2 regions of the Brevibacillus sp. FSL K6-2834 genome follow, and region 1 is predicted to be linked to the other one. Evidence: riboswitches for the same ligand, from Rfam matches in the RefSeq annotation. Region 1 holds a riboswitch; the other holds the start of a gene.
What was found. Region 1 has a riboswitch for S-adenosylmethionine ahead of metH (methionine synthase). Riboswitches for the same ligand answer to the same signal wherever they lie in the genome.
Positions count from the first base shown of each region.

Region 2: another riboswitch for S-adenosylmethionine. It lies ahead of NST96_RS24015 (ABC transporter permease); the one in region 1 lies ahead of metH (methionine synthase).

Region 1 is NZ_CP151945.1:2,260,695-2,273,037, reverse strand. It holds gene NST96_RS11195 (NADPH-dependent FMN reductase) at 1-463, opposite strand, end outside; gene NST96_RS11190 (NAD(P)-dependent oxidoreductase) at 523-1,164, opposite strand; gene NST96_RS11185 (hypothetical protein) at 1,326-1,889, opposite strand; gene NST96_RS11180 (transposase) at 1,891-2,685, opposite strand; gene NST96_RS11175 (Rrf2 family transcriptional regulator) at 3,012-3,452, opposite strand; gene NST96_RS11170 (histidine phosphatase family protein) at 3,485-4,072, opposite strand; gene NST96_RS11165 (AAA family ATPase) at 4,101-4,622, opposite strand; gene NST96_RS11160 (bifunctional homocysteine S-methyltransferase/methylenetetrahydrofolate reductase) at 4,852-6,720, opposite strand; gene metH (methionine synthase) at 6,753-10,199, opposite strand; SAM riboswitch class I at 10,301-10,401, opposite strand; gene NST96_RS11150 (YjcZ family sporulation protein) at 10,601-10,705, shown strand; gene NST96_RS11145 (AraC family transcriptional regulator) at 10,873-11,733, shown strand; gene NST96_RS11140 (hypothetical protein) at 11,824-12,303, shown strand.
Region 2 is NZ_CP151945.1:4,927,590-4,939,932, forward strand. It holds gene NST96_RS24010 (ABC transporter permease) at 1-771, opposite strand, end outside; gene NST96_RS24015 (ABC transporter permease) at 776-1,708, opposite strand; SAM riboswitch class I at 1,825-1,929, opposite strand; gene NST96_RS24020 (multicopper oxidase family protein) at 2,356-4,479, opposite strand; gene NST96_RS24025 (hypothetical protein) at 4,510-5,046, opposite strand; gene NST96_RS24030 (response regulator transcription factor) at 5,190-5,888, shown strand; gene NST96_RS24035 (HAMP domain-containing sensor histidine kinase) at 5,878-7,209, shown strand; gene NST96_RS24040 (zinc-binding dehydrogenase) at 7,474-7,785, opposite strand; partial or broken gene NST96_RS24045 (TetR-like C-terminal domain-containing protein) at 7,897-8,012, shown strand; gene NST96_RS24050 (Fic family protein) at 8,258-8,842, opposite strand; gene NST96_RS24055 (IS1182 family transposase) at 9,404-10,924, opposite strand; RNA gene ssrA (transfer-messenger RNA) at 11,304-11,658, opposite strand; gene NST96_RS24065 (hypothetical protein) at 11,742-11,885, opposite strand; gene smpB (SsrA-binding protein SmpB) at 12,105-12,343, opposite strand, start outside.

The DNA of each region.
Region 1 (12,343 bases):
GACCGGCTTCATCAAATTTTTCATGGACAGCGCCGATGTAGACTTCATTCCCAGGCATGATCGGAGATGAGACGCCTGGAGAGAACAAAATATCGCGCAAATGCTGCTGGGCGCGGACTGAGCCAAGCATGCCCATCGATGAGCCTGCGACCATGGAAGGTTTCCCGATCATGACCTTATCCACGCGCGACAGCCAGTCAATGGCATTCTTAAGTACACCCGGGATGGAGTAATTGTATTCCGGCGTTACCCATAGTACCGCATCGGCAGCGGCAACCTTGCTTTTGAATTCCTTTACGGCTTCAGGCGGATCATTCTCGATATCCTGGTCGTAATGCGGGAGATCCCGGATCGGCAAAATTTCGATCTCCAGACGGCCGTGGTAGCGTTTTTGCATAAATTTGGCGAGCTTCAGGTTGAAGGATTCCTTGCGAATGCTTCCTACGAGAGCAACTACTTTCATGTGCGATACCTCCAAGCGGTTTTCTTCGATTTAGTTGACTTTGGTTTCGCGGCTGCGAATCACTCTGATTCGGACGAAACCGTAAAACGCTCGTTTCGATGCTGCGGATTCTCGATTTCATCCAGTACTGCAATCGCAAAGTCCGCATAGCTTACATAGCTTTGCCCTTTCGCATTCACCAAAAGATGATCTTTTCCTTTTTGGTAAGCTCCGGTTCTCTTCCCTTGCGGATCAAAAAAGGCGGATGGACTGATAAACGTCCATTGGATGCCCGTAGATTGCTGCAAGTCCTCCAGGTTCTTTCCTTGGTTTTGCGCGGTCGCCAGATACTCCTTCGGAAAGTCCGGCGTTTCCATGACACGTGTTGTCTTTGCCTCGTCGATAAACAGGCTTCCTGCTCCGCCGACAACGATCAGTCTTGTAGATGGGGCAGCTTTCAACGCTTCGATCAATACTCTGCCTGCTTCAACATGGAGATGCTCACTGCCCGGCGCTGCACCGAATGCATTTACCACCACATCAAAAGCTTTCAGGTCCTCTGCAGTCAATTGAAAAACATCTTTCTCCAAGACGGCCGTCTTTGGCGCTGTCAGCTTGGATGCATTTCTCACGATTGCCGTAACCTCATGGCCTCTTTCAATCGCTTCTTTCGCAATGAGGCTCCCCGCTTTCCCTGTGGCACCGATTACTCCGATTTTCATTATGATTTCCTCCTACCATTTTTTATTAGCGTAACCATAAAAAAATAATTGTTGCGGATGAGGATTTGCCATCAGCAATACCATCCGGTCGAAACGAAAGGAAGGATGGATGCATCGTTGTAACGTTGTAAACCACAACATTACAACCAGTCTAAAAAAAACTACGACTGACCAATTAACATACAGTAAGCATTTTCGGCCTGTTCCAGGTACACACTTGGATTCGTTCGGAATCGTCTGCGTTTGGTAGCTTCACTCAAACGAGCAGACCAACGCAGGCGTTCATTTTTAAAATCAAGGTAGCTTACAGACTGAAGTCTACTTAACACATTACTCTGGTGAAGTGCGTCATCGACAAATACGACCATTTCACCACTTCGGAGGATATATTCGTTCCAACTTCTCAGACCCGTCATCCGTCGATGCCGGGTCTTCGTCTGGCGGAAGAAACGCTCATGGTCGTTGTTCGTTCGTGGGACATGCGGATGGTCGTAACACGTAAACAGGCCTTTCCAAAACCCTCGGGAGTAGCTTTTCAGATTTGCAACCATTGGCAAGTCGTCTTTGCTGGTGTACGTCTGTTCAACCCAATCTAACAGATGCTGCATATGAAATCGAACCGTTTCACTTCGTTTATCTATGCTTGGATTCAAGATCCCGGCAACGTGGTGAATCGGTTTGGACCAGCGCATCACGGTAGCATATTGCTCTTCAAAATCATCCAATTTATCGAAAATTCTGATTAGGTTTTTGAGCAGAGAGGGCCCCTTTTTTACTCAGGCATCGTTCGAGGGAAGCCTGAATGGCTCTAGCATTTTCATAAACACGTATGCCCGGTAGATCGAGTGGGGGATTGCCGTCTTCGAGGAGCACAGAACGAATGGCCGCCACGTAATCTTTTGCCACCTCTGCTTCTGTAGAGGCATCGTTTTCGATTCGCTTCTCGACTTCGCGAATACCACGGAGGCTCTTCTTGATTCCTGTCTTGAGCTTGCGGTCTAAATCGACAACAGGCTTTGCAATGTCCTTTAGATAGTGGTATTGGCAGTATTGGTACGGCACGTCCGGCAGTAACGATTCCATGGCCATTCGGATGGATTGTTGACCATCCGTAACGATCCCGATGATGGGAAATCCCAGTTCGATAACAGGCAGGATGAGTTTCTTAAGTTCTTCTGCGGAGCTACTCTTTAGATTTTGTGCAGACAGGATCGTTCCGCTGAATACTTCTCGTATGACATAGAGCGTCTCATTGCCTTTCTCGGGCTGAACACCGTCCATGGAAATCATGATACCGCCACGGTCCTGAACAACTTGCTTGAGTGCTTGCTTGACGTGATCCGTCACGCTAGCGCGGAGCAAGGTAAGATAACGTTCGTACAACCGCTGAGAATTGCGTTCTGACGTGGTTACCCCGCGCTGATTCAACGTTTCCGTAATTTCGCCGATTGTCATATGTTGCTTAAACCGAAGCTGACCAACCAACGCTAGCACGTCAAAACCGTAGGAAGTGTGTTTCATGCTGAGAAGCTCAGCTTCAGCGGATTTGTAATAGGTTCTGGGGTATGAGCAATCTGCGTTGCTGCAAGCATAAGCCATACTCCAAGCTTGGATAACACCGGCAAGTGTGATGACATTCTTTTTCCATGCGGTATGATGTCGCCTGAGTTTCGTGCCACAGTGCGGGCAATGCTGTATCTCTGGCCGAAAGTATATTTTCTTTTCAGGAATGACACGATTCTTGGGTAAAGGCATGAGAAGACCTCCGTCAAATAGGCTAATGACTAACTTCGACAGAGGTCTTGGAAATCCTTGTTAGTTAATTGGTCAGTCGTAGAAAAAAAAAATCATTTAGCACCGCTCTTTATCTTTTGCGTGAGCTGATTCACTACCTCGTCCACCGTTATATCTGCCAGGAACTGCTCCATTACATTTTGGGCGCGGGTAAATATGAGCTGCAGGACGGCTTGTATGTTCGCTCCGACCGGACAATCCGGGTTTGGCTGCTCATGCAGGTGAAAGAGCTGGTCTTCCTCAACTACGTCAACCGCTCGAAAGACATCCAGCAAACTGATTTCATCCAGACCTTTCAACAAGTAAGCTCCGCCAGTTCCGGCGCGGACATTGACCAATCCCGCTTTTTTTAGCTGTCCCAATATCCTGCGAATCGTTACAGGGTTTGTATTTACACTCCCTGCAATCCATTCGGAAGTTCCATGTGCATCCTTGGCGATTGCCAGCAAAGACAGGATGTGGACAGCAATGCTGAATCGACTGCTGATTTTCATTTTGTTTCATCCTTCCGTTGTAATCATTATAGCTACAACGAATTCCAAATGTCAACACTGTCTTTGCGTCTCCACAGCCTGGTGACCTCTTTCAGCTCTGATCCGTCAAAGGACAGCTTGTATATATCCGGCATATCGAGCTGTTTCCAAAAATCAAAACCGTAGCGGCTGTCAAAACCATTCATAATCAACACCATGAGATTGCCATGGGTGCCGATTACGATATTTTTCCCTTTTAGCCTGCGTAAAACTCGTTTAATGGCCTTTACTCCGCGATCCTGCGCCGCTTTATTGGACTCCCCTCCATCCCAGGAAAACCCCTCGTCTTCCCAAACTCGCGTGATCGCAGCATGAAAATCCTCCACGGGTTTCTCGCTCAACACTCTCTCCATGAAGTCTTCCTCGATCACGATTTCCTTCTCAAGGCTTACGGCAATCCCTTCAACTGTTTGAATGGCTCGCCGGTATGGACTTGAAAGCACGTGGTGAATATTCTCTTTTTTTAACAGCTCATTCACTGTTTGGGCATCGCGCAAGCCTTTTTCCGACAACGGTCTTGTCCGCTCCTCCGGCGTATAATCGGAATGGGCATGTCTAACGAAAATGATATTGGTTCGCATCGTCTCTCACCTGCATGATCATCAGTAATTACTGCTTTGTGCCAAAGTATTTCTCCATCTCGCTGTTATCCTTCAGAACGACCAATTTTTCGCTGTATCGACCCAACATTTTTTCAATTTCCGGCTTGCTCTCGTTCTCAAAATGGGCATTCCAGACAAACATGTTGCGAAAAATCCGGAAAGTAGGCTTGTAGTTTGCCCGCTCCAGCCCAAGCTTTTGCCGGACAAACCTTTTGATGATCCGAAAAGTCCTTGTGCGATAGCTTGTATCTAAAAAGATAATCAAATCGGCCCGCTCAAAGCTTGGGTGTACCCATTTATGGTGTACGCCTTCGACAATCCAAACGTCCGCGCTTGTGATCTCACCCAGAAGCTCGTCTCTTTCCTCGTCCGTTCTTCTTACATCTCCCGTTTTGAACCGCTTCCAGACAACGTTGTCCAATTCGTAAAACGGAACATCCAGTTTGGCTGAAAGCAATCGTGCCAAAGTTGTTTTTCCGCTTCCGACAGAGCCGATAATATGGATTTTGGTTGGACCTTTTTTAGCCATGAGACCACCGTTTTTGCCATTATTTTTTAACCTATCTTCTCCGCAAGCGTCGCTTTTTCCTTTACCTTTTACGCCCGTCCTGTTACCGGCAGCACGCGATTCCAAGAAACCTGCCTCGATAAACCGTCTGTGTTTTTTTCCCCTCTGACAAAAGCAGAACCCTTGCTGTCGAATGCCGAAATGATCGGTCCGCCAAACAAGGGCTCCTTATTACATTGTATGCTGCCTGTCAGGCCTGGGCAGAAGCTTGCAGCAGGCTGCTCTTTTGCCGTACGTACTGGATCAGCTCTACACTCATTGCGTAATAGTTGAACGGCGTAATCAGATAGATGCCATTGAAGATCGGGATCGCTGCGTCGAGCAATTCTTTTGCCATCTTGATCCCCTCTTGTCTGGCCTCCTCGCCTTGCACCTTGCGCATGCGCGCCAGCGCTTCGTCCGAGAGCTTGATCCCCGGCACTTCATTGTGCAGGAACTCGGCATTCCGCTGGCTGGTCAGCGGCATGATGCCGATGAAGACCGGGATGTTGATGTGCTTCGTCGATTCGTAGACAAGCCGGATCGCTTCCGCATCGTAGACAGGCTGCGTCATGATAAAATCGGCACCGGCCTCCACTTTTTTCTCCAACCGTTTGATCGCCGCGTCGATCTGGCGAACATTCGGGTTGAAGGCTGCGCCCACGATAAACTGCGCCTTCTGTTTCAGCGGACGTCCCGAGAAGGATATGCCTTCATTCAGCTGCTTCACCATGCGGATCAGATCAAATGACGTGACATCGAACACCGAGCTGGCCCCTGGCAAATCCCCGAACCGGGACGGGTCCCCGGTCACGACGAGAACCTGGTCAATGCCGAGAGCGTGCAAGCCCATCAGATGCGATTGCTGCCCGATCAGGTTGCGGTCGCGACAGGCGATGTGAATCAGCGGATCCATCCCGTACTGGCTTTTCATGATCGCGCCGAGCGCCATATTGCTCATCCGCACATTGGCCAGCGAGTTGTCGGCCAGCGTTATCGAATCGGCCCCGGCCTTGTGCAATTCACAGCACCCTTGCAGGAAGCCCTCGGTATCGAGGTCCTTCGGCGGGTCGAACTCGACGATAATCGTCGTACCTGTTTTCACTCGTTCGACGATGCTGGGCTTTTGTCTGTCCCTGACATTGTAAGACGACAGGGAGGGCCGTTCATTTTCCGTCTCCGAAGGATTCACCCTCACCTGCGGTGCGAGTCCATGCAGCGCGTCGGCCATCGCCTTGACGTGCTCCGGCGTCGTACCGCAGCAGCCCCCCAAGAGACGGACGCCTTGTTCTCTGAGCCGCTTTGCGCTTTCCGCAAAATACTCCGGCGAAGACTTATACGCGTACTCTCCATCGGTCAAGCCGAGCCGTCCCGCATTGGGAAACGCGGAAAGAAGCGTCCCCTCCGGCACCTGGACCCGCTCATATGAACGCAGGATTTCGGCCGGACCCAAGCGACAGTTCAAACCGACGATGTCAGCTCCAGCCTTTTGAAGCAGCGAGAACGCCTCTGTCAGGGTGTAGCCATCGCGTGTACGGCCCACCTCCAGCGTTGCCAGTTGGCAGATCAGCGGCCGATCTGTCAGCGGACGGATGACGTCGATTGCCAGCAGCAGCTCCTCGACATCGAGGAACGTCTCCAGAATCAGACCGTCGACACCTGCATGGATCAGGGCAATTGCTTGCTCTTCGAACTGGTCGCGGAACTCATCCATCGCCTTCTGTCGGACCCGCCCCGCCAGAATCGAGCCAATGCTGCCGATCACAAAGGCATCTGCCTTCGCTGCTTCGCGGGCAATCGCCACAGCAGCCCGGTTGATCCGCGTCACTTTATGCTCCAGGCCATAACGGGACAACGCATCCCGATTGGCACCGAATGTGTTTGTTTCCAAAAGCCGCGCACCGGCGTCGTAATACGCCTTGTGCACATCATGCACGAGCTGGGGGTTGGAGAGGCACAGCTCTTCGAAGCTGACGCCGACCGGCACACCTGTCCGGTACAACTGCGTCGCCATCGCCCCATCCCCGATCAGCAGATTGTCTTGCAAATATGCGCGCAAATCTTTTTTATTCGCTGACAAAATCCATCCCTTCTCTCCATAACATCTCGACCTTACAATTCAAAAACGGATGGGCCCGCATTGAAATACCGCGCCTCCGGATGAGAAAACACCATCGCTGTTACAGAGGCCTCCGGTTCCATCATGAAGCCTTCCGTCAACTGAATGCCGATGTCCTCCGGCCGCAGCAGGCGGAATAACTGGGCCTGATCTTCGAGGTTGGGGCATGCCGGGTATCCGAAAGAAACGCGGATGCCCTGATAACGCGCGCCGAATCTCTCCAGCATCGTCATTTCCGCAGGGTCCGGGAAGCCCCAGCTATCCCGCATCACGTGATGGACCCGCTCGGCAAATGCCTCGGCCAGCTCCAGCGCCAGCGCCTGCAAGACGTGGGATCGGAGATAGTCGCCCTTTTGTTTCAAACGTTCCGATTGTTCTCGAATGCCGCTGCCCGCCGTGACCGCCAGGAATCCGACATAGTCCATTTCGCCGCTTTCCACGGGCCGCAGGAAGTCCGACAGACAAAGGTACGGCTCCTCTGGCTGGCGCGGGAACTGGAAGCGTTCCAAGACCCGCGAATGATCCTTGGCGTCGTAGATCAAGATCTCGTCTCCATTCGCCTGTGCGGGGAAGAACTGATAGATCCCGTTTGCTGTTATCGAGCCTGCCTGTACTGCTTCCGCAAGCAGCTCCTGCACCAGATCGTGAAGCTCCGTCACCTTCTCGTCTCCGCTCTCCAGCAATTTGTCTACATTTCCGCGAACGCCGAGATGCTTTCCGAGCAGCATCCGCAAATTGAGATACGGCCGGAGATGGCTCAGCGGATAGTTGCGGAGCACATGCCGTTCACAATCGGGCGGGAGGTAGATCGGCTGTGTGCGGCTGACGGCGGAACGCTTCGGTTTGGACGGTTTTTCAACTTCGGGCGGGGCCTGGGCAGAAGCCGCAGCCTCGATTGCCTCCTGCTGCTCGGCCCGGAGCTTTTCTCTTGCTTCCGGGTCCTGCAGTCGATTAAACAGCTCCAGCCCGTCCATTGCATCCTTGGCGTACAGAACGATTCCTTTGTATTCGGGTGCAATCCGGTTGGACGTAAATTTACGTGTCAGTGCCGCTCCGCCTACCATCAGCGGCACGTCGATGCCAGCCTCGCGCAAATCCTGCGCGGTAATGACCATTTGCTGGGCCGATTTGACCAACAGACCGGACAGACCGATCGCATCCGGCTTCTCTTCGCGGCAAGCGGCGATCAGCTGCTCCGGCGGAACCTTGATCCCCAGATTGACGACTTCATAGCCGTTGTTGGAAAGGATGATCTCTACCAGGTTTTTTCCGATATCGTGGACGTCGCCTTTTACGGTGGCCAGCAAAATCTTCCCTTTTGCCGCCGACTCCGTTTTTTCCATAAACGGCTCCAGGAATGAAACGGATGCTTTCATTACTTCGGCGCTCTGTAGTACTTCGGCCACGATCAGTTGGTTGCTGTTGAACAGGCGGCCCACTTCTTCCATCCCGGTCATCAGCGGCCCGTTGATAATTTCCAGCGGCGCGTATTTTTCCAAAGCAAGCTTCAAATCTTCTACCAGTCCGTCTTTGGAGCCTTCGACGACATACCGCGCGAGTCTCTCTTCCAGTGGAAGCGAGGACACCTCGACTTTGGCTTCCTTTTTCTTTTCCCGGTAATAATCGGTAAAGGAGGCAAGCGTTTCGTCCTTTGTCTCGAACAAAAGAGCTTCAGCCAGCTTTCTCTCTTCTTCAGGGATGGAAGCATAGCGCTCCAGCTTCTCCGTATTGACGATGGCATAATCGAGACCAGCGACTGTCGTATGGTAGAGGAAAACGGCATTCAGCACTTCCCGACCTGCGGCCGGAAGACCAAACGACACGTTGCTGACGCCGAGAATGGTCTTGCACTCGGGCATCGCTTCTTTGATCAGGCGAATGCCTTCTACTGTCGCCTTGGCAGAGCCGATGTACTGTTCGTCTCCTGTACCGACAGGAAACACGAGCGGGTCGAAGATGATGTCCCGCGGATTGACGCCAAACCGGTTTACCAAAAGGTCATAGGAGCGTTTTGCCACTTCCAGCTTTCGCTCGGCGGTGACAGCCATGCCGGTCTCGTCGATAGTTCCGACGACAACTGCGGCCCCGTATCTGTGGATCAAGGGCACGACTTGCTCGAACCGTTCGAGCCCGTCTTCGAGGTTGATCGAGTTGAGAATCGCTTTCCCTTGGGAATATTTCAACCCCAGCTCCATGACGCGCGCATCCGTGGAATCGATCATGAGAGGCGCCTTTACTTTTTTCACAATATATTGAAGGAATTTTTCCATATCGCCGTACTCGTCGCGGTCCGGGTCGGCCAGACAAATATCGATGACATGAGCCCCCCGCTTCACCTGTGCCCTTGCGATATCGGAAGCCTCCTCGTATTGTCCGGCTGCGATCAGATCGCGAAATTTCTTGGACCCGATGACGTTCGTGCGCTCCCCGACCAGCAGCGGGCGGTTGTCCTGTTCCACGTAGACGACATCGATCCCGGACACGGCGCTGACTGCATGCTCTTGCCGGGCACGCGGCTTGCAGTCTTTCAAGGCTTCGGCCATCGCCCGGATGTGGTCGGGCGTGGTTCCGCAGCATCCGCCCGCCACATTGAGCCATCCTTGCTCGGCAAATGCCTTGACTTTTGCCGCCAGCCCTTGCGGAGTTTCGTGATAGTGGCCGTTCTCGTCCGGGAGACCGGCATTGGGATAACAGCTCACGGCACAGTCTGCAAGACCGGATAGCGTGCGGATATGGTCGCGCATGAACTCGGGACCGGTCGCACAGTTCAGCCCGATGCTGACAGGCTTGAGGTGCTCAAGCGAGACGTAGAACGCTTCGATGTTTTGTCCCGCCAGCGTCGTGCCCATCGGCTCAATCGTCCCCGAAAGCATGACCGGCACTTCCGTCCCCAGCTCATCAAAAGCCTTGCGTATGCCGATGCCGCCCGCTTTTACGTTCAGCGTATCCTGCGAGGTTTCCAGAAGCAGCACATCCGCTCCCCCGATCAAAAGCCCTTTTGCCTGGCGGTAATACGACTCGACCAGCTCGTCAAAGGTGACCCCGCCCGTCAAAGAAAGCGTCTTGGTCGTCGGGCCCATCGCCCCTGCCACAAAGCGAGGCCACTCAGGCGTGGAATAGGCATCTGCGGCCTCGCGAGCGATTTTGGCAGCGGCGATGTTGATCTCCAGGTCCTTTTCCGCCACGTCATACTCGGCCAGGACGATGGACGTAGCGCCAAATGTATTCGTCTCGATAATATCGGCACCCGCCTCCAGGTACTTTTCATGGATCGAGCGGATGACGTCCGGCCGGGTCAGGTTCAACAGCTCGTTACAGCCGTCGTATTCCTCTCCGCCGAAGTCCTCGGCAGTCAGGTTGGCTTGCTGCAGCATTGTTCCCATCGCGCCGTCCAGTATCAGAATTTTTCGGTAAAGCTGTTCGCGAAAATTCGGTTTCATGGCAGACTCCTTTTCTCAAAGCAGATCATCTCAGATAAACAAAAAACCTCTTCTGTGTGCAGAAGAGGATTTGTCCGCGAATACGATACGCCTGACGCATCCTCTCATCTTTCAAAGCACACGGCTTTGCTGGAATTGGCACCTGAAAATTCCGGTTGCCGAGGCTTCATCGGGCCAGTCCCTCTGCCTCTCTGGATAAGAGATGTCGCTTTTTTATTCGATTCGTTCCAGTAATTGCAAGGTTTGAAAGTATCTTAACACCCCCCCTCCCCCGCGTCAATGAAGAAATTGTCCGTATCCACGCAAGTCCGGCGCCCATATTTGCCCCATATAGTCAATCGCCCACACTCTTCATGACTCCCGTGTATAGACTAAAGCATATCGGAAAGGAGGAAAACGACATGAGTACATCCTACTGCGGAAACAATATCTTCGGTGACAGCTTCGCCCTAGTGCTCGTTCTGTTTATCCTGCTGGTCATCGTAGGGTGCAATAACGACTGCTAAGCAGCTGCTTGAAAAAGGGGCCTGGAATCCAGGCTTCTTTTTTCTTGTCCAACAGGTGCACTTTGAAGAAATCAAGCAATCACTTGCCAAATCGGCACAGATTATCAAAAAACATCGTCTTCCCGGCTGTACAATAGGAGTAGCACATCTGGGAAATGGAGGCAGGTATGGATCACTACGAGCGGATTCAATGCGCAATCGAATTTATCGAAAAGCATCTTCAAGAGGAGGTGAATATCGCGGATATTGCCGCGGAAGCCTGTTTTTCCGCCTTTCATTTTCAACGGCTGTTTCAAGCGATCTCCGGTTTTTCGGTTCACGAGTACATACGAAAAAGAAGGCTGAGCGAGGCCGCCGTTTTGTTGAAACAGACGCAAACAAGCATCCTTGATCTGGCTATCGCCTGCCAGTACGGCTCCCAGGAGGCGTTTACCCGTGCTTTTGAAGCTACTTTCGGCATCACCCCGGCCAAGTTCCGAAAGGCGAACATACCTATTTCCCTGCAAAAGAAGCTGGATTTTTTGGATGATCAAAAACGAGCAAAGGGAGAAATAAGCATGAACAAACCAAACATTGTGCAATTAAACAGCATTGCCATCGTCGGGTACGCCTACAAGACAAATCTGAACAACGAAAGCTACTTTGAGGACATTCCCCGCTTCTATGCCGATTTCGGAAGGAATGGACACTATATGCGGATTCCCAACAAAGCCGCCCCTGACATGGCATACGGCATTTCGTGCGATTTCCAGGATAACGGCGACTTTACGTTCATCGTCGGCGAAGAGGTAAAAAACCTGGATGGCGAGCTGGAGGATGGCTTTGTCCACTGTCTGCTTCCGGCAGGGAAATACGCCGAATTCAGGGTGATCGACTCTGTCCAAAATACAAGAACCTATATTTACGGCACCTGGCTTCCGAATTCCAACTACGAGCGAAGAGAAGGACCTGATTTTGAAATAACCGATGTCCGCCAGTCCGTGTACCCGGATCAAATGAAAATAAAAATTTACATACCGATCGACTAGTGTTCCAGTCCGCCCGCTGTCCCCGCTCATTGTCAATCCATGCCCCTTTTGCTATGATGAGGTCGAAGCCAAGCAAAGGAGCGAAACGCTTTGGATCCACTACACCCTTGTGACAAGCACGAATTCCTATCGCGTATCGAAACGGTAAAAGAACTGGAACAAACCGACTTCGAGACATATTCTGTCGTGAAAGACAGCGAAAATGGCCAACACTATCTCCGGTATTCCTTTACACATATCAATCTGTCCGAAGGGGGCAGGCGCGACGAATTCGACCACTTCCTGCCGCTTGAATCGGACGATGTTCTCGCGATTCTGTTCGGAGAGCAGGCTTATCAGTTTCCGGACAACTGGAAAACCGCCTATCTTCGCAGCGGCACGGATGAGCGGCTGATGCCATTCGACCCGAGTGAAAATCACGATCTGGAAAAGGACGCGGAGGCGGAGTTGGCTCTGCTCGAGAAGCTGCAGCAGTTCAAGCAGCAATGGAATGCTGCCGAAGACAAAGAATCGCTGACCCGCGACCTGTTTCGCGATCTCGATGCGATCATAAAAAAAGCGGATGATTGAGTTGCGAAAGCCGCATCCTTTTCGCTATAATGGATGAATC
Region 2 (12,343 bases), 2.7 Mb from region 1:
GCCCAGACCGAGAAAGCTGAGAAACGACTCGGCGAAGATCGCATGCGGAATCGTAAAGGTCAGGTTGACGATGATCACGCCAATCGTATTGGGCAGCAGATGCCTGATGATGATTTTGGCATGGGAGGTGCCCAGCTTTTCTGCCGCCAGCACAAACTCCTGCCGCTTGATCTGCATGATCTGTCCTCTGACCAGGCGGGCCATGCCCACCCAGCCGGTCAGCGAAAGCGCAATAATGATCGTGGCTAGTCCCGGCTCCAGAACGACCATCAGCAGGATCACCACCAGCAGATACGGGATGCTGTAGAGAATTTCAGCCAGCCGCATCAGGATGTTGTCCACTTGGTCACCCAGCCTGCTCCTTCCTGCCATGTATCCGGAAATGCCGCCGATGCACACACCGATTACCAGGTCGATGGCCGCCGCCACCACACCGATAAACAAAGAGATGCGGCCGCCCATCCAGGTACGCGCCCACATGTCCCGGCCCAGATCGTCCGTTCCAAACCAGTGCTCGCCCGAGGGCGGCAGATTCCCCTGCGTCAACGACTGCTCATGCGGGCTGTGAGGAACGAGCATCGGTCCGAAGATCGAGAGCGCCACCACCGCCGCGAGCAGGAAGAACCCGAGCATCGCCAGCTTGTTGCGGCATACCCGCTGCCATACCTCCTGCCAATACCCGAGGCTGGGACGTTCCCGCTCTTCCCCGGCAAGCCGGCTTGGGTCGACAGGTCGAAACAGCGAATCCAGTTGTGTTGCCTGATTGGCCATAACGCTATCTCCCTCCGCTCGTCAATCTGATGCGCGGGTCAATCACCCGGTACAGCAGGTCGATGATGTACAAAGTAAAAATGAGCACAAAGCTGTAAAAAACAGTCATTCCCAAAATGACCGGATAATCGCGGTTAAAAATGCTTTCCACGAAGTATTTGCCAAGCCCCGGAATGGCGAAAATCTTTTCCACCACAAAGGTTCCGGTCATCAGGTTGGCAAACAGCGGACCGACAAAGGTAAGCACCGGCAGTATGGTATTGCGCATCCCGTGTCTGACGACGATGGAAAAGGTGCCAAGCCCTTTCGCCTCCGCCGTGCTTATGTATTCCTGCTGCCAGACTTCCAGCATGCTGGCTCGTACGAATCGGGCGATAATGGCAAGCGGCCCGATGGCGAGCGCAAGCGTCGGAAGAACCGAATGCTCCCAGCTCCCCCAAGCCGCGACGGGCAAAAGCTCCCATTTGACCGCCATGTATTTGATCAACAGCGGTGCCAGAATAAAACTGGGGACGGAAATCCCGACGATGGCCGCGAACATGGACAGAAAATCCAACGCCCGGTTTTGGTAGAGCGCCGCGACGATTCCGACTGTGATCCCACCTGCCAGCGCGACAAGAAACGCCTGGAGCCCCAGAACAGCCGAGGCGGGAAAGCCCTCCGCAATCAGCGTGTTCACGTCCCTTGTCTTGGACTGGATGGACGGCCCCAGGTCAAATTGCACCAAGCCTTTCAGATAGAGCAGGTACTGCATAGGGATCGGCTCATCCAGGTTGTACTGGGCCCGCATGTTTTTCACGACTTCTTCCGGAAGCATTTTGGCGTCAGACGCGAACGGGTCGCCCGGAATCAGGTGCATGATCACAAACGTCACCGTGACAATGATCCACAGCGTAACCAGCATGAGAAAGCCACGCTTGACCGCATAATGAAGCACGTTGTTTCCTCCTTTGTGCAATTGTAATACTAAGTAAATAAATACGAATACTATGGATTATACATACAGAAAGCCCCTCTCCAGAAAGAAGAGGGGCGATTTGTACGGTTCCCACCTTCTTATCTCTCAGAATAACTCCGCAGGATTTAGCACCGTAAGGTCCATCAGACCAAGGTTGCCGGGTTTCATCGGGCCAGTCCCTCCACCACTCTCGATAAGAATGTTTTATGAAGTTAAATTTCATTCACTAAATTCTTTTTTATCTTATCATTTTACTTGGATATGTCAATGCGGTTTTAGTGCATTTGATTTTTGTTTATTTGTTACAGCTTTCATAGAAATGGACAAAAAAATCAATTTACGAGATCTGACGATAGTTACTTTCTATCTTACTGGAATGTAATAAATATAAAAGCAATAGTGATCAATAGAAAAAGAACAAATAATATCCCAAACACTATACATGTGTTTGCTGCTTTTTTAAATCTTGTCAAATTGGAGTTATTCAAAGACTCGATAGAACTAAAGAAACTTTTCAATGCTCCTATTAAAAAAAGAAATGTAAAGAAAGAAAATAAATACAGCAATATCATCACTTTCCTTTCTTTCTTAACCTTATATGGCATTATCATCATGGAGTCAATCGCCTAATCCGGCAAATTCCCAGACCTCGTCCCAACTTCATAAGAAGCCCGCACATGATCATACATAAGATGCAAAATCATGCCGGTCGCCGCATGATCCAGGTTATGGCAGTGGTCCATCCACATGCCCGGATTGTCCGCGACAAATGCGACCTCATACGATTCGCCGGGCAGCACGTTTAACGTATCGGTAAGCCATGGAGTCTTCACCTTCTCGCCGTTCTTCTTCAAAACCGTCATATGATGCCCGTGCAAGTGCATCGGATGCTCGGTCAAGCTTTTATTCACAAAGGTCGTTTTGACGCTATCGCCTTCTTTGACGACAAAAGTCGGCACCCGGGGATACACCTCTCCATTGATCGTCCACAAAAAATGAAACGTGCCGTTGTAAAATCCCATCTCGTTTCCGAGAATCATCTGGAATTCCCGATCGAATTTTTTCGCTGCCGTGACGTCATTTGTGACGGGCTTACCGTAATCGGACGGGTCGAACTCGGCAGATTCCGCCTTGAAGATCGGTTCCTCCGGAGGGGTTTCGGTATAAAAAATGATGCCAGGATTGCTCGTGTTCTTGTAATCGCCGAGTTTAAAGAGAACGGGACGGTCCGGCATCGTGAAGGTCACGTCGTATCTGCCGCCCGAACCAAGCCGCAACGCTGTTTGATCGGACAATGGCTGCGGGTCTTGAATCCGCATCCCGTCAATGCTCGTGATTCGGAAATCGGTCCCCTGCAGAAGATATTTTTGTGAAAGCTTATGCGTATTGATGATTCTCAGCTTTACTTTCTTCCCCGGCTTTACCTGCTTCGTTTGCCAACCGTCTTCTTTTCCAAAGGCATGTTTATACCCTTGGCTGGTCGTCCAGCGATGGTTGATGACGGTAAACTGTTCGTCAAAGGTTTCCGCGTCCTGCTTCGACTCGACAATCAGCGTGCCGAAAAGCCCTTTCACCACTTGCTCCGACGCTTGCTGATGAGAATGGAACCAGTACGTCCCTTCCTGCTCGGCCCGAAACTTGTAAGTAAACGATTGCCCCGGTTTCACGACATTTTGCGTCATCCCCGGCACGCCGTCCATTGCATTCGGCACGTTATAGCCATGCCAATGAATCGTCACTCCGCTATCGATATCTTTATTGATCAGCTTCACTTCGACCATATCGCCATGCTTCACCCTGAGCTCGGGAGCGATTTCGCCGTTATACGTCCAGGCATCGATCACGGCTCCAGACGCAAGCGGTATCTTCTCTTGCTGTGCCACCAGTTCGAACTTCACATCGGCAGGAGCGGAAATATCTCCGGTCAGAGCTGCTACTTCAACTGTCCCCGTGCCGGTTTGATGATGAGCGCCATGCTGCTCATGACGATGATGCCCGGAGCCTGCAGACATCCGTGTAGCCGCGCCGCCCCCTTCGTCAATCCGGTCGTGATTCATCATGTCGGATGCTTCCGGCAGCTTGGAGGCTTGCACTCCCGCCAGTACGTTTGATACAAGGATGGCGATTGCGACCACGGCGGTTAGCGTACCAGCAGCAACGAAGTTGACCATCCTGTAAACAAGCCCGCGCTGAAGCGGTTCCCCCCGTACAACCTTCGCGTACCTTCTTCTTGCAAAAATCGCCGGCACAAGCAAAAGGAGCGCAACCAGCATCATCCGTTGAACGACCTCAAACGGGCCGGGCAGAACAGGCTGGGCAAAGACGGTGCTGAAAGCAGCAATGCCGGATGCGAGCGCTGCCGCATAAAAGGACAGCGGTACGGATGGATGAGCCACTGTGCGCAACGCTTCCGTCGTCGGTGCATCTCCACCGGAGTCCCGCAAGCTTTTTAACCGGGGCCATACCGTTACCGTCAAATACAATTGAGAAAGCAACGTCAGCGGGATAATCGCTTTGACCGTTCCCTCTACAAACAGCCAGCCGCTCGTAACGAGTTGGCCGATGATGATCGCGTACCACAGAGCACTCAGAAGAAGCGCCGCGCCACCCACCCGCAGAAGGAAAGCTCTCCTCTTTTTCAAGCTGTCGCTGGTTTGCGAGTAAGGAAGGCCTGTTGCCACAATACCGGCGATCCCCCACAACAGGGTCATACAGATCGTAAGCACGATGCTGGAAATGGTTTCAAACATGGTCTCCCCTCCTCGTGATCGGATGCTTCGTCATTTTGCCGCTTCTTGCTTGGGCTTCCGGACGATCGGCTTGATTTTTCCAAACGGTTTGAAATAAGAGATCGCCGTCATAAAGATCAGCGAGACGATATTGGCAATGGCTCCGCCAATCAATGAATAACTAGTGTTCAGGAAGGCAGCATCGCCGAGCGCAAGGAATCTCTCCTGTTCGGCGATCCGAACGATTTGAGACAACCAGTCTGCCATATACCCGATGCCGAAACCGATCAACGATACAGTCAGGATCAGCTTAATCAAGATCCAGTAATGCTTGAAAAGCCCCCAATTCGTCCAAACGGACAAGACAATGCCGGTGAGCAGCGCGACTACAGCGGTGTACCGGATGAAGACAACATCGACCAAATGCATATTGTCCAAGGTGTAATACAGCTGCTCGCCGTTCTCCGCCTTCAGCATATACATACCGAGCAGCAGCATGACCATCGCTCCGCCAAGCCAGCAGACGACCGAAAGCACATGGATGATGATGAGCAATTGCTTTTTCCTGATCGACAATTTGTAACCCATACTCCAATCCTCCCTAACAGCTTCTTTGTTAGCCATCCTACCAACGAAATGTTGCGAACTTGTGGTGAACCTATTTACACATTGTGAGGGCCACAGATATCCGATAAAGTTGGTATTAAATGGGCAGTACTGGGAGGTTGAAAATGGGGAGTAAAGTTCTGATCGTAGAGGATGAAATCAAAATCGCATCGCTCATCGAATCGTTTCTTCAGAGCGAAGGATACGATTGTCTAACAGCGATAGATGGCAAAACGGCCCTGCAGCTCTTTGCAAAACACAAACCGGATATTGTGCTCCTGGACTGGATGCTTCCGCAAATGAACGGACTGGACATTTGCCGGCAGCTCAGACAGATCGGCTCTCCCGGCATCATCATGGTCACGGCCAAATCCGAGGAAACCGACAAAATCGTCGGCCTCGAAATGGGAGCGGACGATTACCTGACAAAGCCTTTCAGCTTGAGGGAGCTTTCCGCCCGAGTCCGTTCCCTCTTGAGACGGATGAACAGAAATGAAAGCGACGGGTCCGGCAGCGTGCTGCGAAGAGGCGATTTGACGATTCACGAGGACAGTCTGCAGGTGTTTAAAGGGACAGAGGAGCTGCATCTCACTCCAACCGAATTCAAAATCCTGCACCTGCTGGCGTCGAAGCCCGGACGGGTGTACAGCCGCATGCAGCTTCTGCAGCACGCTTTCGAGGAGGAATTTGTCGTCGACGAACGGACGGTAGATTCCCATATCAGCAAGCTCCGCAAGAAAATAGAGAACGGCGGCCGGACCTCCGACTACATTCAGACGGTATACGGATTCGGCTACCGATTCGGAGCGGAACATGAAAATTAGAACCAAGCTGTTCCTGACGATGAGCGTAATGATCGTGCTGCTCCTGCTTTTTCTGCTCGGCGTCACGCATGCACAGTTTTATATTTCTCGTGATTTTGCTTATCTGGAGGATAAAGCTGCTTTTGAATCACTAAAGAAAGAGTTCGAACAATTCTATAGGGACCACGGCAATTCATGGGAACATGTCGGCGATGCCAGGTTTGAGTATTCCGCCCCCTTTGCCGGAATCGTTTTGTCTGCAGATGGAAACTTCCTGTATCAGCAAGGAAAACTAAGCGCGGATGAACTACGCAATGACGGCTACAAACTCGTGCTTGCCTCGGGTGACAAGAGGATCGGCAGGCTGTACGTGATGAACGACAGTCAGTTCAAGACGTATGAGTTTAAGAAGATGTGGTACGGCATACTGCCCAATATCGGCATCGCTTCCCTGCTGTTCACCTTTGTCGCGGCTCTGCTGACCATCTTTTTGTTGTCCTGGAGACTGACAAGCCCTATCCGCAAAATCATCGCGGGCATCGAGGCCATCAAAAAAGGCGACGCTGCAGCCATCTTTCCGGAACAAAGGAAAGATGAATTTGGAGCGATTGCCAAGGCTCTTCGGGAGATGAACGATTCGCTGGCAGCCGCGGAACGAACCCGAAAACAGCTGATGTCCGATGTCGCCCACGAATTGAAAACGCCGCTGATGATCATTCAAGGGGAATTGGAGCTGGCTCATGAGACCGGGGCCCCCCTTTCTCCGGCCAAGCAAGCTTCCCTTCTCGATGAAGTATTGCGGCTGTCGCGTTTGGTCCATGATGTACTGGATTTGTCCAGGCTTGAGGCCGGCATGATGGAACTGCACCCGCGAACGGAAAACCTGGTCGTGTTGTTGGAGGATGTCACGGCGAAGACCCGGTTTATGGCAGAGGATAAGCACATACAGCTTTCCGTGCACGCCGAAGAAGAGAATATTCCTGTGTCGGTTGAGAAATCCCGGATTCTCCAAGCGCTGTATAACATCCTGTCGAACGCCATCTACTATACGAATCCCGGCGGCCAAATCCGCCTCCATGCGGAAACCGTACACCTGCCCGACCGGCAGCAGCCATACGCCTGTATCCGGGTGGAAGACAACGGGGTCGGCATACCCGAAGCGGATTTGCCTCATATCTTCAACCGCTTTTATCGAGCGGATCATTCCCGTGCCCGCCCGAGCGGCGGGACAGGTCTCGGGCTCGCGATCGCGCAGCAGAACATCGTGGCTCATCAGGGGTGGATTGAGGTGGAAAGCGAAGTGGGGAGAGGTTCTGTGTTCAAAGTCTATTTGCCGATGTGACGGATGGAGGCAATCTTGTGACAGACTCTGATGGCTGAACAATATCATTCCGACAATGAGGGCCGAGCAAAAACTGCCTATATTCAGCATGTTGTCGACCTGGCTCGAACTAAGCAGGGACTCCCTCTTCAAAAAGTATGGGGATAGTTGCTATCACCCCCGTTCCACTCCCGCTCCATTAGACATTCCTGTCCTCAGTTGAGAAAAAGGCAGCCGATGAACTTGTCGGCTGCCTTCGTGTCATTATTCAGCGATCGATACCCGTTAGTTTCCTGTAAGACGCGTAATGGAGTGTTCGGCGCAAAAGTCGAGCATTTCCTGCGTTTCGCGAATCCCGCCGATCATCGATCCAGCAAACGACCGCCGCTGACCGATAAGAGACAATACATGAACGGACAACGGCTCCGCCGGGGCACGGACGTTGACCAATGTACCGTCCACTGCCAGCAGCGATAGGTAGGCGTTCAGATCGATCTTCGCGCTGACTGTATTTACGATGAGGTCAAACGAACCAGCCAATTTTTTAAATGTCTCTGGATCGTTCGTGGCATAATAATGGTCCGCGCCAAGCCGCAAACCGTCTTCTTTCTACTTTACTGTTTGTGATAAAACCGTAACCTTTGCCCCCATGGCATGGGCGACCTTCACAGCCATGTGTCCAAGCCCCCCAAGTCCAACCACAGCTATCTTCTTGCCGGGAACGCCTATGTAGGGGTAATTGAGTGGTGGATCGAAATGAAATGCCGTACCCGCCGCAAGTTATGGCCAAACAAGTCGGGGTTTTGTTAGGGAGAAGTCTGTAGTTGATATATAACAAGAGCGTCCTCGGTAATTGCCGGGACGCTCTCGATCTTTACTCAAATTTGTTTTTACACCGGAAATGCAACGCTACTTATTTGTTTTCCTCCAAATCATTATGAAACGATCCTGTCCGTGAACGTAATAGCTCGCGAATCTAGAACCACCGGAGGCCTCCGGCGTAGCCCGTTAAAGTTGAGCCCGATCTACGGCACACGGGCCGATGCGGCGCGGCGGGAAGCCTCGCTGGTTATTTTTTCGACAAAACCTTTTTCATAACGTATTTCAATTCCGAATCATCTCTTGGAGAAAGAATCATTGCATGAAGTATTTTCGAGCCTTCAACTTTTGTCCAATCTATCTGATACCCAGCTTGTAAAGCTAAGCATCGAATAAACTCGCGCTGAGTTCTGCCGTTTCCTTCCCGAAATGGATGGAGGACATTAAGTTCGGTTAGATAGTAGGTTAGCTTGTCCACAAAGTTATCAAAAGGTAATTCCTTCAGAAAACCTTCTTGCTGCAGTTTGTTTAGCAACTCATCGGTTTGCTCATGTAAGAATCGTGCCGTGGCAAAACGGAAATTGCCTTTTGAAATGTCTTCGTCCCGTATTTTGCCTGCAAAGGGGTAAACATCTCTAAAAATGAACTTGTGGATATCACATAAATGCTTTTTATCGAACTTTCCTTTTAAGGGTCTTAGATAAAGAGCTCTTAATCGCTCAACTGTCACCATTCGTTCAAATGCATCAAGCTGAGCTTGTTCTTTAAATCCGGGAAGATTGATCAATGCTTCACTGCCGGGGTAACAATACTTAATATGCTCTTGTTCATCCATTTTTTGCGATTTCCTTGGCTCGTGCTAAAAACTCGCTATACGTCATTTTCCCCTCCGCACGATCCAACAATAAACGATCTTCCTGCGGTGTTAAAAAGAGCCCCTCAATCTCCAAGGACGCTTTCGCATTTAATAGAGCACGTCGCAACTTTTGCTGTGAGTATCTTTTCAAGACGATCACCCTTTTCCTGTTGCTTCGCAAACTTACTACATGCATATGCATTTAAGTTTGTCCCCCTTGCAATCTGAATATCCCATTACTCCCATTATAACAAACATATATGCTTCGTTGCGCTCCTTCCCCAATGACTTGATTGCATTCGGATTTATCATCAACATGGTTATAGCAAGGCTAAATGAGTTGAGAACAGGGTGTCTTAAAGCTATATGATATGGTTATATTTATTATCTTAAGGAGCTTAGAAGCACCTTCCAAAATATAAAAAAACACCCTTAAAGGAGAGTCCTGCAAAATACCTCTGTTGAGGTTTGCGGATCGGGTAACGCACAGTATTTTTTTTACAAAAAAGGACTTTAACGAAAAATGCAGTCCATTCTCCTTTAAGAGACGGGCTGCATTTTTTCTGCCAATTTTATCATCCGTTTTACATTTACGACGAAAGCCGTAAGTATTGCCTGTATTCGCATACGAAAGAGACCACGGTACTTGGCCTTGGTCATCCCATGATACCTTTTTAATTCAGCATTTTTGTGCTCAATAATCGGTCTGCGACGAATACGTTCTTTGAACGTATCGCTGTTTTCAAACTCGATTTGCGCCTTGTAGGGTTCCGCCACGATCCGGATGGAGTAGGTCTTGCTCTTTGCTCCTGGTTTGAAACAGCCTTCCCTAAGTGGGCATGTCTTACATTTCTCCGTATCGAAGTAAAAAACGAGAGAACGACTTTTGCCACTCTGCTTGCTTCCTTGGACAGCCTTTCGGATACTATGTTGTCCTGCCGGACAAATAACAAAGTCTGCATCCTTGTTGTACTCAAAGCCCTCTTGCTTCAGTCCCCCATTATGTACGACGGGGTTTAGCGGGACGACAGGTTTAATCCCCTTGGATTTCATCTCGGCCAAGTTATCTTTACCCGAATATGCGGTGTCAGCAATCACTTCTTGTACTTCTATTCCCACGTCAAGCGATTGGTTCAAAAGTTCTTTGAATTGTTTTCCGTCATCCGTACTTCCTCCGGTGACCTCCACAGCCGTAATGATTTCTTCATCCGTCATGGCAATATGCTCTTTGTAGCCAAAAAAGGATTTCGTATTGCTCTTCCATCCAAAGCGGGCATCTGGATCAATGGCCGACATAATGCCTTTATTGGCCAGCAGACGCTCATCTTCCACGATGGCCTTGGCGACCTTGATCTTCTCCGAGATGGAACCCTCATGATCGGGTAACAAAGTCTCGACTGTCTCTCCAAGTTCCGCCAAGTAGTGAAGCATGATCTTCTCGGCACCCTCTTGATCCTTCTTCAACTCCGGTAACCTCGGGAGTTTCTTTTCAAGTTTTGGATGCTTTTTCACCACAATACGGAATAAGCGCTTCGCCGCATCTCGCAGTACTTCAAGAGGCTTTTGTTTTGGCGAAGCTGCCAGTGTATAAGTGGAATCCACGATGATCGTCTTTGATTTCACAAGTCCTTTTTCGATGCACTGACGTACAACCGATTTGAGTACCTCGTCTACGGCTCCGGCTCCTAACCGATGATTACGAAAGCGGGATAACTGAGAGGGGTCAGGAAGGGTATCTTCTGGATTTAAACCTAAAAACCACTTATAAGCGAGGTTTACCTGCGTTTCCTGAATGATGCGTTCATCCGAAAGATTGTAGAGAACTTGTAAAAACAATAGACGAAACAGGAGTTCGGGTTCGTTAGCAGGTCTTCCGTAATGCTCACAATAAGAGGAACGAACCAACTCATGAATGAATGTGAAATCTACGATTTCATTGATTTTACGTAAAGGGTGATCCGCGGGAATTAGTTTATATAATTCGGCATGGAAGGATGCCGTGATTTGTTTAGAGGGCTGTAGCAATGGTTCCAACTCTTTCGTTTTCTTTTTATTGTACATCAAAACCCGGTGTCGAAGCGGCACTGGGTTTCAGCCTGTTGAAAACCTACTGTTTCGGAGGAGAAGCATGTTTCCAGGCGGAGCGACTAGCGGAGTCCAGCCGAGCGGAACAGCGAAGCCCGGGGAGACAGAAGCGCAATCCATGAGTAACCTTCGGAGCTGCGCGCCGTTTTGCGCTTCCCCCGGGATCGCTGTGGAGCGGACAGTTTCACATCCTTGCAGGACGTAGACCGGAGCGCAGATCGGAAACATGCTTCTCCCCACTACAGCTACATTCTCGATAATTGAAACCCCAGTACCTAAGGGCACTAGGGTTACGGTTTACAGATATTAGGTGGACTTTTGCAGGGCTCTCTTAAAGGGTGCCTTATTTTATGTATGGTGGAGGCGGGGGGATTCGAACCCCCGTCCGAAAACAGCGATACATAAGCATCTCCGAGCGCAGTCACTCATTTACATTTCGGTGATGGATTCGCGGAGTGACGCGCTGACCCAGCACCTAGCCTGATTGATCTTCTTCCTTTGGCCCCAGGCGGAGACCTCCGGCGTATCCCACTAAAGTTGAGCGCTAGTCATGCCACATGGGCGATGGAATGGTAGCGCCTCACTGGTTATTAAGCAGCGAGAGAAAGTTGTTTGTTGCCAGTTAATGGCGTTTGCGTTGATGACGAGGTCCGCAACCCCCCGGCTCGCTTCTTATGCTCTACCATCCCCGTCGAATCCAGAACGCCCCCAGAATGGAAAAGATCGCGCCGCCGATTAGGCAAGCGACGATGGTTGTCAAAAAGGCAATGAGAGCCTTCTGTTACGAATTACTTTACAGCTTGGAAACGATTCGTTTTACCGTCAGAAGCTCATTGTCTAACAGCAAGAGCCTCGCTTTGCCAAGCTTTGCCGAGATAAAAAAAGCCCAGGCGAAAACGGTAACGGTTCCACACCCAGACGTTTGATTTGGCATCACTCATTGCTCTCTTACTATAGCATATGATCGATACCGTTCTCAACGCCATATTGGTGGCAGCCTTGGCAGTGTGCGCCAGCTTGGCTGGCTTACATGAGACACAGCCAGTGTTGCATCGGCCTTTCAGGCAAGAGCCGCGTTCCTATGGCCCGACCCGCTGCAGTATAAACCCAGACGGTCCTCCCGCTGCCCCGCAATACTGCCTGCCTTACCAGCTTCCTACACCTTCTGCCGCTCCCGCAGCGCACGCTCCACTTCACGCGCAGCATCCTTCTTCTTCAAATCCTCGCGCTTGTCGTAGTTCTTCTTCCCTTTGACCAGCGCCAGCTCTACCTTGGCCCAGCCGCCCTTGAGGTAAATGCTGAGCGGGACGAGCGAATAGCCGCGTTCCCGGGTGAGGCTGTTCAGCTTGAGGATTTCCAGACGGTGCAGCAGCAGCTTGCGCGTCCGCTCCGGCT